One region of the Paenibacillus sp. RS8 genome, then DNA from elsewhere that is predicted to be linked to it. Evidence: riboswitches for the same ligand, from Rfam matches in the RefSeq annotation. Region 1 holds a riboswitch; each other region holds the start of a gene.
What was found. A riboswitch is a leader RNA that binds a small molecule or an ion and turns the genes downstream of it on or off. The one in region 1 is predicted to bind cyclic di-AMP.

Region 2: it holds a riboswitch for cyclic di-AMP, as region 1 does, so the genes downstream of both, ACDZ28_RS11115 (hypothetical protein) here and ACDZ28_RS08285 (ubiquitin-like domain-containing protein) in region 1, are expected to answer to the same signal.
Region 3: it holds a riboswitch for cyclic di-AMP, as region 1 does, so the genes downstream of both, ACDZ28_RS25020 (APC family permease) here and ACDZ28_RS08285 (ubiquitin-like domain-containing protein) in region 1, are expected to answer to the same signal.

The regions. Positions count from the first base shown of each region.
Region 1 is NZ_CP168131.1:1,570,482-1,575,278, forward strand. Features, by position in the region: gene ACDZ28_RS08275 (HD domain-containing protein) at 1-52, shown strand, start outside; gene ACDZ28_RS08280 (TatD family hydrolase) at 202-972, shown strand; cyclic di-AMP (ydaO/yuaA leader) riboswitch at 1,170-1,399, shown strand; gene ACDZ28_RS08285 (ubiquitin-like domain-containing protein) at 1,681-2,844, shown strand; gene rnmV (ribonuclease M5) at 3,022-3,573, shown strand; gene rsmA (16S rRNA (adenine(1518)-N(6)/adenine(1519)-N(6))-dimethyltransferase RsmA) at 3,570-4,454, shown strand; gene yabG (sporulation peptidase YabG) at 4,526-4,797, shown strand, end outside.
Region 2 is NZ_CP168131.1:2,169,892-2,174,688, forward strand. Features, by position in the region: gene ACDZ28_RS11100 (lysostaphin resistance A-like protein) at 1-423, shown strand, start outside; gene ACDZ28_RS11105 (hypothetical protein) at 505-957, opposite strand; gene ACDZ28_RS11110 (hypothetical protein) at 997-1,518, opposite strand; gene ACDZ28_RS11115 (hypothetical protein) at 1,535-2,026, opposite strand; cyclic di-AMP (ydaO/yuaA leader) riboswitch at 2,159-2,324, opposite strand; cyclic di-AMP (ydaO/yuaA leader) riboswitch at 2,745-2,934, shown strand; gene ACDZ28_RS11120 (hypothetical protein) at 3,125-3,541, shown strand; gene kdpF (K(+)-transporting ATPase subunit F) at 3,668-3,745, shown strand; gene kdpA (potassium-transporting ATPase subunit KdpA) at 3,758-4,797, shown strand, end outside.
Region 3 is NZ_CP168131.1:5,296,905-5,301,701, forward strand. Features, by position in the region: gene ACDZ28_RS25015 (iron-hydroxamate ABC transporter substrate-binding protein) at 148-1,155, opposite strand; gene ACDZ28_RS25020 (APC family permease) at 1,358-3,175, opposite strand; cyclic di-AMP (ydaO/yuaA leader) riboswitch at 3,299-3,457, opposite strand; gene ACDZ28_RS25025 (disulfide oxidoreductase) at 3,655-4,119, opposite strand; gene ACDZ28_RS25030 (thioredoxin domain-containing protein) at 4,116-4,797, opposite strand, start outside.

The sequences.
Region 1 (4,797 bases):
ACAAGCGCTTACACGATTGCCATCTTCAATAGCAGAGATTTTTGCAAAATAATACAAGAAAATATGGGATTTTTGACAAGAAGAAACGATGTTTTCGTCTTTTGAAATCAATAACTGCTTCTCGTAGAAATAGACGATACAATAGATGGCGTGAAATTCACACTGTCTTATGTTAAAAAACAACAAGGAGTGACGGCAAAAATGTTTCTGTTTGACACACATACGCATCTGGATGCACCTCAATTCGACGAGGATCGCGAAGAAGTTATCGCTCGTGCTGTAGAGGCTGGCGTTAGTAAGATGATTAATATCGGATTTAATCGGGAGACGATTCCCTCTACGATGAAGCTGGCAGAATCTTATGATTATATTTATGCTGCAGTGGGCTGGCATCCACAGGATGCGATAGATATGAAAGAAGGAGATCTCGATTGGATCGCTTCTCTGTGCAGTCATAAAAAAGTGGTGGCTATTGGGGAAATTGGACTGGATTATTACTGGGATACCTCTCCCAAGGATGTGCAACATGAGGTTTTTCGCAAGCAAATCGGACTAGCCCGTGAACTAAAGATGCCGATTTGTATTCATGACCGTGATGCCCATGAAGATGTTGTACGGATTTTGCGGGAAGAAAAGGCAAATGAGGTTGGAGGCGTAATGCACTCATTCTCAGGAAGCTGGGAAACAGCAAAAATGTGCTTGAATCTTGGTTTTCATTTATCGTTTGGAGGACCCATTACGTTCAAAAATGCACGAGTGCCAAAAGAAGTGCTTGCGCAGACCCCGTTAGACCGATTATTGATCGAAACGGATGCCCCATATTTGACTCCTCATCCCTTCCGCGGGAAGCGAAATGAGAGTGCTCATGTGAAGTTGGTAGCAGAGGCGGCAGCTGAAATTAAAGGGCTAACATGGGAAGAATTGGCTAAAATAACGTATGCGAACGCACTGGAACGATTTGGGATTGAGTGAAAACGGGAGTAAAATAGGCGAAAAATAGAGAATGGCCGATATATTAAACTTTTTTAATATAAAAACGGCTGAATATTACAATATTTTAACCAAATTTTTGCTTAAACGTGGTTGAATCGTCCTTTACAACATGCATCAAAACAGGATATCATCTTTTCAGTGATGTGAGCTGTGTTATAGTGACAGCCACTGATTCATGGATCGTCTCGCTGAGTCTCCGTATGGAGAACGGGGGAACCAATATTGACCTGTCGCATGCCTGTATTTTGAATACGGCTTCGACGTGCCACAGGACAGTATTTGATTTCTTCACGTGGTCTTTGGGGTGAATTTAAGGGCAACCGCCATGAGCGGGTGACCTGAAATAGGGCGTCTCTCTTTCGTCCGAACCCGACAGCTAACCCCGTAAGCGCAAGTAAGAGAGGCAACCTCGTGCACAAGCATTCTCTATTCTGAATTTGGAGAAGCCACGAAAGAGTCCTCAATTGAACTCTTTTTAGGCTTTTTTATTTTTGAATAAATAGAATGTTGCCCACATACTGTTATATAACAGGGGTGGGAGTAGCTGTGCCGAGCAGGCGATCCATGAGCAGGAGACGCTAAGTTATTAAGTGCGTGTCCTGTGACAATCTCAAATAGTTTCGTCAAAGGAATTCAGTCCTCATGATATACAATTGACGACGGGGCTATGTAAGGAGGATGGAGAGAATGGGCGTATTCCAACCAGAAGTATCCCATGATTCGCAGTCATCCAGCAGGTCTTTCGCACTACGGTGGGAGCAAGTAAATACTCGCGTACTTTTACTTGCAGGCGTGATTTCAGTCGCTATCGCGCTACTTATTCTGCTGTACGTACACGGTCAAAGTAACAAACAATTATTTTTAGTAATAGACGGGCAGACACAGACGCTTGAAACGCGAGAAGCGCTTCTTGGTGATGTGCTGGAGAAAGAGCAAATTTCGCTGCAGCCGCATGATGAACTATCTTTAGGTCTGAGTGATGAAATAAAAGACGGTGACCGTGTCGTTATCAATCGTGCGCAGAAAATTAGCCTTACTGCGGACGGAGCAACAAAAACGTTATATACAACCGAGGATACAATCGGTAAAGCAATTGACAAAATGGGCATCACCCTAGAAGGTCATGATAAGATTTTCCCTTCGTTAGACACCGCCATTTCTGCCAACATGGGGATTAAGATTGTTCGCATCAACAAACAGACTGTACAGCGGACAACTAACTTACCCTTCAGAGTCATCAAGACAGCAGACCCCTCCCTTACTGTGGGAACAGTTAGAGTGGCACAGGCAGGCAAACCAGGCGTCATGATTCAGCATATTGAAAAGATCTACCAAGACGGAGAACTGGCCTCTATGCGCATGATTGGTAAGGAAGTACAAACGGTAACGAAAGATAAAGTTATTGCCGTTGGTACCAAACCACTTCCTAAGCCGGCTGTAGCTAAGACTACAACAACTTCCAAATCAAACACTACTTCCAAAACGGCTAAGGTTAGCGCCAAGACTAATAACGTCACAAGCAAGGCTGGCGTAGACTTTGAGTACAAGAAGATGATTAAGAACGTCTCCATGACAGCTTATTCATCAGAAGAGCCAGGTATAGGTACCAAAACTGCCTCCGGAACACGCGTAACGGAAGGTCGTACAATTGCAGTAGACCCGAATGTAATCCCTATTGGCTGGTGGGTATATATTGAGGGGCTTGGATTCCGCCGAGCTGAAGATACTGGCGGTGCCATTAAAGGCAATAAAGTAGATGTCTATTACGATTCACTGAGCCATGTGCGTAATTTCGGTCGTAAATCACGTACCGTTTATGTGATTGGACCTGTGAAGCCGGAGTTAAATTAGTTCGGAAGCTTTTGCAAATTATTCTTTGATAAGCTATAGTGATGATAACCGTTAAGGAACGCCAGATGATCATTTCGTTGATCGCAGAGCAACCGCTCATCACTTATAAATTCTTTAACCAAAAGAAGAGGAGCGAAACCTCTTCTTTTTTGCTTTTTTTGGAAGGAGTCAATAGATATGATTAAGGAATTAATTGTCGTTGAAGGTAAGAGTGATACCGTCGCTGTTAAACGCGCTGTAGAAGCAGATACGATCGAAACAGGGGGCTCGGCGGTAGACCGGACCGTAATTGCGAAGATCGCGCTTGCTATGGAGCGTAGAGGGGTGATTATTCTTACAGATCCGGATCACGCGGGTGAACGAATTCGTAAGATTGTGTCCGCAAAGGTGCCGGGCTGCAAGCATGCTTTCATTCCGGAGAAGGACGCAACCCGTAAGGGAGATATCGGTGTGGAGAACGCCTCTCCAGAGGCGATTCGTCATGCGCTACGAAACGTACATACCTCTTTTGAAGGAGCACCTGCAATAATTGGAATTGACGATCTAATGGCCGCTGGAATGCTTGTACACCCTCGGGCAGCTGAAAGACGTATGGCACTTGGTAATTTGCTTGGAATCGGATATTGTAATGGCAAGCAGCTGTACAAGCGGCTGGCGATGTTTGGAATTACGCGGGAGGAATTTGCCGGAGCTCTCGCCCAAATTGATCAGGGGGGCATTACTTCATGAGTGGTAGAGAGGAAATTTCAACTCCAAAACGGACAAAAGAGATTATTCAACGTTATGGATTTAAGTTCAAGAAGAGCTTAGGACAGAATTTTTTGATTGATCAAAATATATTGGACAAGATTGTAGACGCTGCTGGGCTAGATAGCGACTCAGGGGCTCTAGAGATCGGTCCTGGGATTGGAGCACTTACGGAGCGTTTGGCGCTAACAGCCGGTGCGGTAACCGCTGTGGAGATCGACCGTAGGTTGATCCCTATTTTAAGGGACGTACTTTCCCCTTACCCGCATGTTAAGGTTCGTAATGATGATGTTCTGAATGTAAACCTGCAGGAGCTGTTCAAGGAAGACTTTTCATCCGTGAACAAGGTAAGCGTAGTTGCCAATTTGCCGTATTATGTGACTACACCGATCCTGATGAAACTGCTCGAAGAGAAGCTTCCGCTTGATAACATCGTTGTAATGATTCAGAAAGAGGTTGCGGAGCGTATGGCTGCTTCTCCGGGAGGGAAGGAATACGGAAGCCTTAGCATTGCCGTGCAGTATTACAGCGAGCCTGAGCTCGTCTGCATTGTGCCGCGTACAGTATTCATTCCTCAGCCTAATGTGGAGTCAGCTGTAATCCGTCTAAAGGTAAGAGAGCGCCCACCGGTAGAAGTTGAGAGTGAGAAGCATTTCTTTGAGGTCGTTCAAGCTTCTTTCACACAGCGTCGCAAAACGATTGCTAACAATCTCAAGGCTCGTTACTTCCCTGAAGAGGGACGTGAACGTCTGGAGGCTTTACTTGCAGAAGCTGGTATTGAACCAACCCGTCGCGGAGAAACGTTAAGTTTAGAAGAATACGCCCGATTGAGCGGTGTTCTGTTGGCTGCTGGAATCGTATAAGCTAAAAACACGGCTAGTTATGAACCAACTGAGGCCTTTGCCCATACGATGGGGTAGAGGTGGTGGTTGTAATGAATTTAGGAGACTTGGTCGTTCGTAAATCATATGGCGGTGATTTGACTTTTCGTGTAGATCATATTGTGCAGGACAGAGCCGTCATTAAAGGCACAGATTTCCGTCTGTTGGCGGATTCTCCTCTGAATGACTTGGTTCAAGTGCCTCCTACCCGAATTACGGAACGAGGACAACAAGCACAGATTAAAGCGAATGAATCACTGACACAGCTGCGGAAAGACCGACAGGAGCAAAGTCAGCGGAGCGGGAGCGCTCTATCAGAGGGGGC
Region 2 (4,797 bases), 600 kb from region 1:
GGTATTGTTGGGGCCATTCCTTTTACCTATCAAATTATTCTAGACTTCATTCTACATAAGAAAGAAATTCAATTGGAAGGAGCAAATCTGTGGTTAGAGTTATTAATACTCTTCATTTTCACTGCACTGCCCGAAGAATTAATGTTCAGAGGTTATATCCAGACTCGAATTACAGGCTTGATTAAGAATAAATATCTTGCCATTGTAGTGGTTGGATTATTATTTGCGTTGATGCATATTCCTTTTCAAATGAGTATGGTTAATATGACCTTTATGGATTATTTAATTACTAATTGGGTGTATATGATTCAATTGATGGTTATGCATATTTATTTTGTCTATCTTTATACTCGAAATAATAATATCCTTGTCCCAATCATTAGTCATACCCTCATAGATTTTATTCAATTATATATGAAGTAACTCCCACGGGAGGGTTGAAATGCTGAATGTCAGCCCTCCAACTACGCTAGGTAGCTTTTCGACCAAAGTGAGCTCCGAGGGCTATACAACAGACAAATTACCGCTAGGCAGCAATTCCTCTTGAGCAGTCATTTGCTCCCGCACATGTCTAAGCTGATCTTTCAGTACAGGAACGCTCTTTTGCAGGATAATGCTAATTTGAGGTAAAGATAGCTTTAGGCCATACCACATCACTTTTACGAGCTGTTCCTCCCAAGGCAGTGCCTTGGCAGACAGAAGAGACCGGCGTGCGTAATAATCGGCGCATTGTCGGATACAAGAGCGGTAAGCTTCGATAGAGAATAGCTGGCTGTCGAAGCTTTTTTGACGGAATATTTTATGAAGCTCTTTAAAAGTACGGATAGTAACTCTCTCGGCTTCTGCTGATTGTTGTAACAACATAGAACTGAGCGCATAGATATCATTCGTATTCTTTTGAACACACTCTGCAAATATAGTTCTACGGGGTGATTCGGCAGGTAAGGGGTCAGGCATGATAAACACGATCCTTTCAGAATGGGTTATGTGATGAACCTATAATATAGAAAAGTAAGAAATGGATTTGTTGATAAGCTCGGCGGTATCAGGTTCTGGATAACTATGCTTTTGAAGCGCAATACTGGATACGGTCTTAGATGGTTTATAGTATAGCCGCCCCCCTCTGGAATCTCTTCCACCGGCGACAGCTCTGTACAGACGACCTTGCTGGATATGATCTGCCAATGATTTACCCTGCAGCTTGGCTTTTAAATCCTGTAAAGCATCTTGCACTAGCTCAAACTGAGTCTGATCCCACTCTGAACCATGGGTACGTACTTTATCTATCGCTTCCTCAAGCCGGCAGTGGTATATCATTCTGAGAAAAGAACTCCATTTAATAAGGTCGAAGGTTCTGGTATTGGCTGAGATAAGACATGCCCCCCAGCTGCTCCCCCCTTTACAGGTAAGTTTCAGGATGCCATACCGGCTGCCTGGATCAGCTTCCATTCCATAGTGAATAGGCTCAGGTGAATCAAAGACGAATACTTCAATGCGAGATAGTCTTCGCTGGTCCATGACAAGTTGCTCCTCCCTAGGTTTCCAAAAGCTTAAGCTCAACATGGTGAGTAAGGTTAGCCTTCTCTATACAGGCAAGCATTTCAGCTTCGTTCTCACAGACTGCGGCATGCTCCAGCCATAGTCGGAATTTCTGTTTACGTATAATGGATAAATGTAAGGGGAAGGTGCTGCGGGATCTCATTACGTACCAACCAATAGCAACGTCCTTCCAAGGTTTCTTAAAAGCGGCGAGCCACGGAAAACATTGGTGTGCCGACCAATCCTGCAGCTGCTGCTTTTCTCTGATATTTTTATATATTTCGTATATAATTCTTCGGTCCATACAGCACTCACAAGTAGAAGGGCTGCTGAAATGGCGCAAGGATTCAATTTGGTTCTGACCAAATGCATAGCCGACAATAGTTCTGTGATGATCCTCTTCGAACCATAACGCTCCAAAGCAAACATAATTTAGACTTATCGGCTCAAGCAGCCCTTGCTGAGTTCCCCAATAATAGTGTTTCATTCCTTTCACCCCGTCCAGCATGCTATTACCCGGGTAGGTTCAGGTAACGCAAAAACCGCAGCAAGAGGAGGACCTCTGCTGCGGTTTTGGAATACAGGCATACACACCTGTGCCAAAGCGTGGCGGATCAAGGGTCTCTCTCTTTACGCTTACGAGGTTAGCTGTCGGATTCGGACGGTGAGAGTCGCCCTACCTATGTGAGACTTGAACAGTCTCCTTCGGATTCACCCCAAGTAGGCCATGTGGCCCGATGGTTCCCCCGTTCCCTGCAAATACAGGAACTCAGCGTTGATTGTATTTCGTGAAATAGATTCAATCCGAATCATACTCTTTTCAAGGTGTTTCTGTAAAAGCAGAAAGTGTTCTTTTGAGCGCAATTTGAACCATATCCTACCGACTACGACGAAAAATCCTGCCAAATAGGTATTTATTGCGTGTTATCGAGCTTCTTCCTCGTTTAATCTCGACTTCTCGTTTCCTTTCCTATATAGGCGATTTTTGGTGATTTCTCCAGCTGTGGTGAATAAAATCACAGAGTCCGTCCGCTTTTCGCTAATTGATTCAAATTCGAGTAAACAAGAGATATAGAGAGATTGAATATCAAGTAAGCGCTATCCAATGCGAAAATAGTTTTTAATTTGCATTATTTTGGCATCAATCACGTTTTACAATACTTCCTGCATAAGGGTATGATTACTCCTGTTTCAACAACAATCGAATATTTGATCCGCTTAATTTCCGGTAAGGAAAGCGGGGGAACCAACAATCGGCAGACGATGTGAGAGTCGGAAGCCGGTTATGGGGTGAATCCTGTAGAAGATACGAGTGAGCTCGCATCTATACAGGTAGGGCGACTCTCACCGCCCGAATCCGACAGCTAACCTCGTAAGCGTATGGAGAGAGGATGAGTGCAATGTGACCGCTAGCGAGCCACAGAGGAGAATCCTTTGTGGCTTTTTGCTGTGCTTTTTTAAGCAAAGCATTTATGGAAAACCTCACGAAGAGGTCGTTATATTCATCATTAGCGGTAGCTTTTCTTTCAAGACCAGGGTGATCAAGCTCTGATCTTACAAGCAAAGCATTTGAGGAGAATAAGAGATGACAGATCAGAATGAATATGTACTGGTATGTGCGCCAACGAAGGCAGGAGAACATTTTATTAAGCTTCTAAAATTTAGAGGCATTAAGATGGCGGGATTGACCAACAACTTGCCTGAGAAGTCCCTACTTGAAGAGATGGGGATTGAGAAAGTCGTTCTAGTAGATACCCGCCATCAGAATACTTGGTTTCGCCCCCCGTTCCCGGTAGGCCGGGTATATCTGTTCGAGAGCAGCTTTACGTTATGCTGCCGCTACATTCAGATGTGCCGCACCTGGACGACGCAGCCGATTTTTGTGATCACAAGCTCAATAAATCCTAGATTGGTCTATAAAAGACTTGGTGCAAGTTATGTAATCTATTCCCACAGTGGTGATGCTGATTTTCTAATCGATAAATCACCTCATCAAGGATAAAAGAAGGAGTGCGGGAGATATGATGGATCTGTATATGGTGGCTTCGTTAGCTGTAATTTACGGGTTGTTTTATGGATTTATGCGCTGGTGCGCAGGTGTAGTTGAGGATACAGGGAGGGATAAGCTGTGATTCTAGTCATCGCTGTTACCCTACTGCTGTTTTTATATCTTGTTTACGCATTGATTCATCCGGAGAAATTTTAAGGAGGGGCATTCATGGGCATTTTGCAAATCGTAGCTGTAATCGTCATTCTCATCTTGCTGGTTAAGCCGATGGGCACGTATTTATATCATGTATTTTCTAATGAACCCAATCGTACGGATCGATGGTTTGGAGGCGTGGAAAAAGGGATTTATAAGCTGATCGGACTGAAAAAACGGGAAGGGATGTCCTGGAAAAAGTATGCGCTCAGCTTTGTTTTAACGAATATCGTACTGGTTACTTTCAGCTATATCTTTCTTCGATTGCAGCGGGGTTTACCGCTAAATCCGAATGGAATTGCGGATATGGAACAGACGCTTTCGTTCAATACGGTGATCAGCTTTATGACTAATACGAACCTGCAGCATTACAGCGGGGAGACGGGACTTTCGTATTTTTCACAAATGGCTGTCATCACGATGATGATGTTCACGTCTGCAGCGAGCGGATTTTCAGTTGCGGTTGCCTTTGTCAGAGGGATCACAGGACGCACATCAGTCGGGAACTTCTTCGAGGATTTCGTCAAAGCACATATTCGTGTGTTCATTCCGCTGGCTCTGCTAGTTTCATTGGTAATGGTAGGACTACATGTGCCGCAAACCCTCAAGCCATCACTTGAAGTCACTACACTAGAGGGGCAAACGCAACAGATTGCTATCGGTCCAGTAGCTTCTCTGGAATCGATCAAGCATTTGGGCACGAACGGAGGTGGCTTCTTCGGGGCCAATTCATCGCATCCTTTTGAGAACCCTAATCCACTTACGAACGTGCTGGAGATTCTTTCTATGTGGATGCTGCCAGCTTCGCTCCCTTATATGTACGGACTGTTTGCTAAGAACAAACGTCAGGGCTGGGTTATTTTTACCGCAATGATGACCTTGTTCGTACTACTGCTGGGACTGAACTATTATGCTGAATCAAAGGGTAATCCGGCGATCAATGCACTAGGAATCGAATCTTCGCAAGGCAGCATGGAAGGTAAAGAGGTCCGCTTCGGCATTCCGCAGTCTTCCTTGTTTACTTCAGTAACAACCGCAGCTACGACAGGTAGTGT
Region 3 (4,797 bases), 3.4 Mb from region 1:
TTAGGTTGTACAATTGTAGGAGTAGTTTTTCCGTAATATGACAATGGTTTATAAAAAAATGGTGCAGATCTTAGTATCCTAAGATACTTGATCTGCACGCCCTTCCCCACCAAAAGATCAGTCTCATTCATGGTGAATTACGACTTTTTATTTCACAAGACTTTTTAACACATCATCAATAATTTTGCCGCCAGCGTTCGCACCACTGTATAACCAGCTGCTGGTTGAGCTCATTTCATGCACATTACCAGCTTTTACAGCCGGGATACCTTTCCAAATTGCACTGTCCAGGATTTCCGAACCCTCAGTCTTATCACTGTTTACAAGAATAATATGATCTGCCGTCAGCTCAGAAAGCTTCTCTAGCGAGATTGGATTCCAAGTAGCTCTTGTACCAACAGGAATTTCTGTTACTAAGTTAGGCAGCGTTACACCAAGGTCTGTGTATAACACAGCACCACTACTGCGTGTTTCATCTACAATATAGAAGTTCTTTTGTACCAACCATAAAATCGCCACGGACTCTTGACCAATAGCTCCTTTAAGCTCTTCTTTCGCAGCAGCCGCTTTGTCTTCATACTCTTTAATGGCTTTCTCTGCTTCAGGGGTCTTGTTCAGAATTTCACCAATCTTGAGCAGCGATTTACGCCAATCTTGATTTAGTTCATCCCCAATCACATAAGTCGGTGCAATCTTATTCAGTTGGTCGTAGATACCGTTCTGTACAGAAGACTCCGATGGGATGAGAATAAGATCCGGAGCAAAGCTGGTTACTGCCTCGAGCGGAAGATCGTAGCTAATGGTAGGCACATCTTTCAATTCAGCGGCCAGATAATCCTGAACACCATTCGGTACGGACCATTGTGCTACTGGAGTCACGCCCAGAGTTACCAGAGCATCCTCCAAATAAGAACCCAGTACACGCGTTGGATTAGCCGGAATCGTTACTTCATGCCCCATTGCATCCGTTAACGTCTTAGGCGCTGCAGGAGCTTCTGTGGCTTCAGCAGTAGGTGCTGCTGTAGGCTCTGATCCTGTGTTTGATGCGTTACCGGAATTATTATTACCGCAAGCGGATAAAAATAGCACCATCACCATTAATCCGATCATCGTTAATTTCATGCTTCCAAATCTTTTTCTGTTAAACCAAAACATTTAATACCCTCCTAGTGTGTACAAGCTATGTTTTCTCAAAGATGTTGATTGTCTCTGTCTCACCTTTAAATGATATTGATTCTCATTCTCTATGTCAACATATAAATTTTAAATTTTGTGGATTTGTAACAATTTCCTTCTTTAAAATACAAAAAAGGCTATATTCCGAACGTTCCGGATATAGCCTCTCCTTAAGGGTTCACTATTTATTCAAATGATAAGGGACAGTCGCTACCACAACATCTTTTGAATTCATTAGGTAAGAACGGATTAAAAAGCTGGTCTGATTATGAAGTACAGCTTGCCACCAATGCTTAGTGATAAATTGTGGGATCAGGATCGTGATATGATCCGTTGCTGCGGTCTTCCACTCCACTGTATCAATAAATTTCAGTAACGGACGAATAATACTGCGATATCTGGAACGGAGTACAATCAGGCGTACACCTGGGCTCCACTCCTCCCACCGTTGCTCCATCTTTTGGATGTCCTCTTCATCAAATCCAACATATACTGCTACAACATTATCCGTTAAAGACTTGGCATAGCTAATGGAATGCAGTACAGCACGTGTTACACCGGCAACAGGGACAACAACCGTGCTGCCTTTAATCAAAGGTTTATCGGTACTCGGACATATACGAAGCTCATCTGCAATATTCAAATAGTGCTTGTGGATACGGTAGAACACGAACATTACAGCAGGTAAGAAAATGAAAGCCATCCATACGCTTGAGAACTTAGTAATGATAAAAATAAGTGTAATCGTCAATGTAGTCAGCATACCAATGGTATTTACAACAAATCTTTTTTTCCATCCCGCTGGTTTGGTTTTAAACCAATGAACCATCATTCCTAGCTGTGACAATGTGAATGGAATGAAGACGCCAACCGCATAAAGAGGAATCAGGCTTTCTGTATTTCCGTGGAATGCAGCTACAAGCAGAGCTGACAGAACACCTAGAAAAATAATACCATTGGAGAAGCCTAGACGGTCACCACGAACCATAAAAGCATGCGGCATATATTTATCTTTTGCAAACATAAATGCAAGCAGCGGGAACGCTGAGTATGCCGTATTAGCCGCCAAGAACAAAATTACTGCTGTGATACCTTGTATGAAAAAATATAAAGTTCCGCGACCAAAGGTCGATTCAGCGATCTGAGAAACAACTGTGGCCTTTTCGTCAGGCACTATGCCGTACCAATACGCCAGGAGTGTGATGCCTGTGAACATAAATCCAAGTATAACTCCCATGACCATTAAGGTCTTGGCTGCATTCTTTTCTGCAGGTGCTTTAAAGTTTGGAATAGCATTAGATACAGCCTCTACACCCGTAAGAGCCGAACAGCCAGAACTGAAGGCTTTTAATAGTAGAAACAAACTAACATTAGAAACAGCAGCGCCAATTTCAGGGACATTCGCATGCACGCCACCTGCTGCATATTTAATAATACCGGAGATAATCAACACTACAATCGACACCACGAACAAATACACTGGGATTGCGATGAATGAAGCTGATTCTGTAACTCCGCGAAGATTAATTAAAGTAAGAAGAATAATAACGGATACTGCAATAAGAACGGTGTGATTATGAAGACTTGGAAAAGCCGATGTGATCGCATCCGTCCCTGCCGACGCACTAACAGCAACGGTCAGAATGTAATCCACTAACAAAGACCCTCCTGCTAAAAGCCCTGTCGGAACACCAAGATTACTCTTGGCAACGATGTAAGCTCCGCCTCCCTGAGGATAAGCGTAGATCGTCTGCCGATAGGATAAAATCAGGATGGCCAGCAGGCCCAATACGGCTAATGCAATTGGCAGGGAATACCAGATGGCAGTAAACCCTGCAGCCACTAGTACAATCAGAATTTGTTCCGTTCCGTAGGCTACAGACGAGAGCGCATCAGAAGACAGGACAGCCAGTGCTTTAACCTTGGATAACTTTTCATGATCGAGTTCGTTCGACTTCATCGGACGCCCGATCAATAGTCGTTTTACCTTGCTTACCATGGTGGATACAGTTCCTTTCTTTGGGAGCTGAAACGGAAATTCCGCGCGCTGTTTTCATTGGTGGATTTCATAAATGCAGACACTAAAAATAGCATACGGAAATGATCCGCATGCTATGCATGGTCATTATCCCACCTTTGCTTACGAGGTTAGCTGGCGGATTCGGGCTGTGGTATAGCCCTACGGTTTAAGTCCAATCGACCCATTCCGATTCACCCCATTGGCATGAATGCCAAGTTTGGTTCCCCCGTTTTTCCTAAGAAAATTCAGCGCATATTCAACTTCTCACAAGGTCTAATATTAGTCTACAAAGTGGTTACAGTAAAGCGTTGAAAAAAATGAAAAAAGAATGAAAAAACATCCAGTAAGCGCAAATACAGCGTCTTATTGGATGCTCTCTTTCATTCTCTTCAATTATCCCTCTGGATCGTGTTTTTAATCACTTTTCACATTTTTTCGGATCACTTAAAGTTAAAAAATCAAAATCCTAAACTTTCCTCTGTATCTAACTCCATCACTTCTTCTTCCTTACGTCCGTACCAAAGTAAAATACTAATTAAAGCAAAAGCGATTAACGCAAGGAATGGTATTGTAATGAATCCAAAAAAGTTCAAGTAATCCTTATTACAAGGAACACCAATTGTACAAGGAAGAACTTTACTTAACGCAGGAATTTTCTGTTCCGCATAGTGATAGATCGAGATACTGCCACCAATCAAGCTTAGTGGAAGTACATAAGGGATAATCCGTTTATCCCCTCGAAACGTTGCAATTCCCAAGAGGAATAACTGAGGATACATGAAAATTCTCTGGAACCAGCAAAGCTTACAAGGTTCATATTTCAATACTTCGCTCAAATACAAGCTACCGGCAACAGCAACTAAAGAGACGAACCAGGCCAGATACAGGCAGTTACGCTTGCAAAAAGATAGGAACTTTGTCACTTTGCCTCCACAGCTTTTGCGGCGTCATTGATTTCAGTTGAAATCGCTTCAATGTTAAATGGATCCGCAGTCTTTACTCCATTGATGTAGAGGGATGGCGTTGTAGTTACCCCTGCTTCAGTAGCTAGCTGCATGCCCTTATTTAGGTCATCTGCATACGTACGATCCTTGATATCTTTACGTAGCAGTTCGTAATCAATAGCTAACTTCTCTTTCTCCGCAAGGCTTACTAAGAAATCTTCAGTTGCCCATTCTTCGCTCTCATCACCTTGCTGTGCGTATACAGCATCGTAGAACTTCCAGAATTCATCTTTATTCTGATGATATACAGATAATGCAGCAAGTGAGGCAGTCTCAGAGTCTGGACCAACGAAAGCCATATTTACAAAGTAGAGCGCTGCTTTTCCCTCGTTGACAAAATCTTGAACAATCTTCGGTTTAACTGAAGTTGCAAATTGGGAACACGCTGGACATTTTAAATCACCAAATTCAACAATTTTAACAGGTGCATCCTCTTTACCGACTCTAGGTAGCTCACTGTAATTGAATTCCACTGGTTCTCCCGTAGTGGCATTTTTTGCGGCATCTTTCGAAGCTAACATAAACAATCCAACAAAAATGATGACTACTAAAGCAATTGAACCAATAATTAAAATTCTCGTCTTCTGCTTTTGTTGC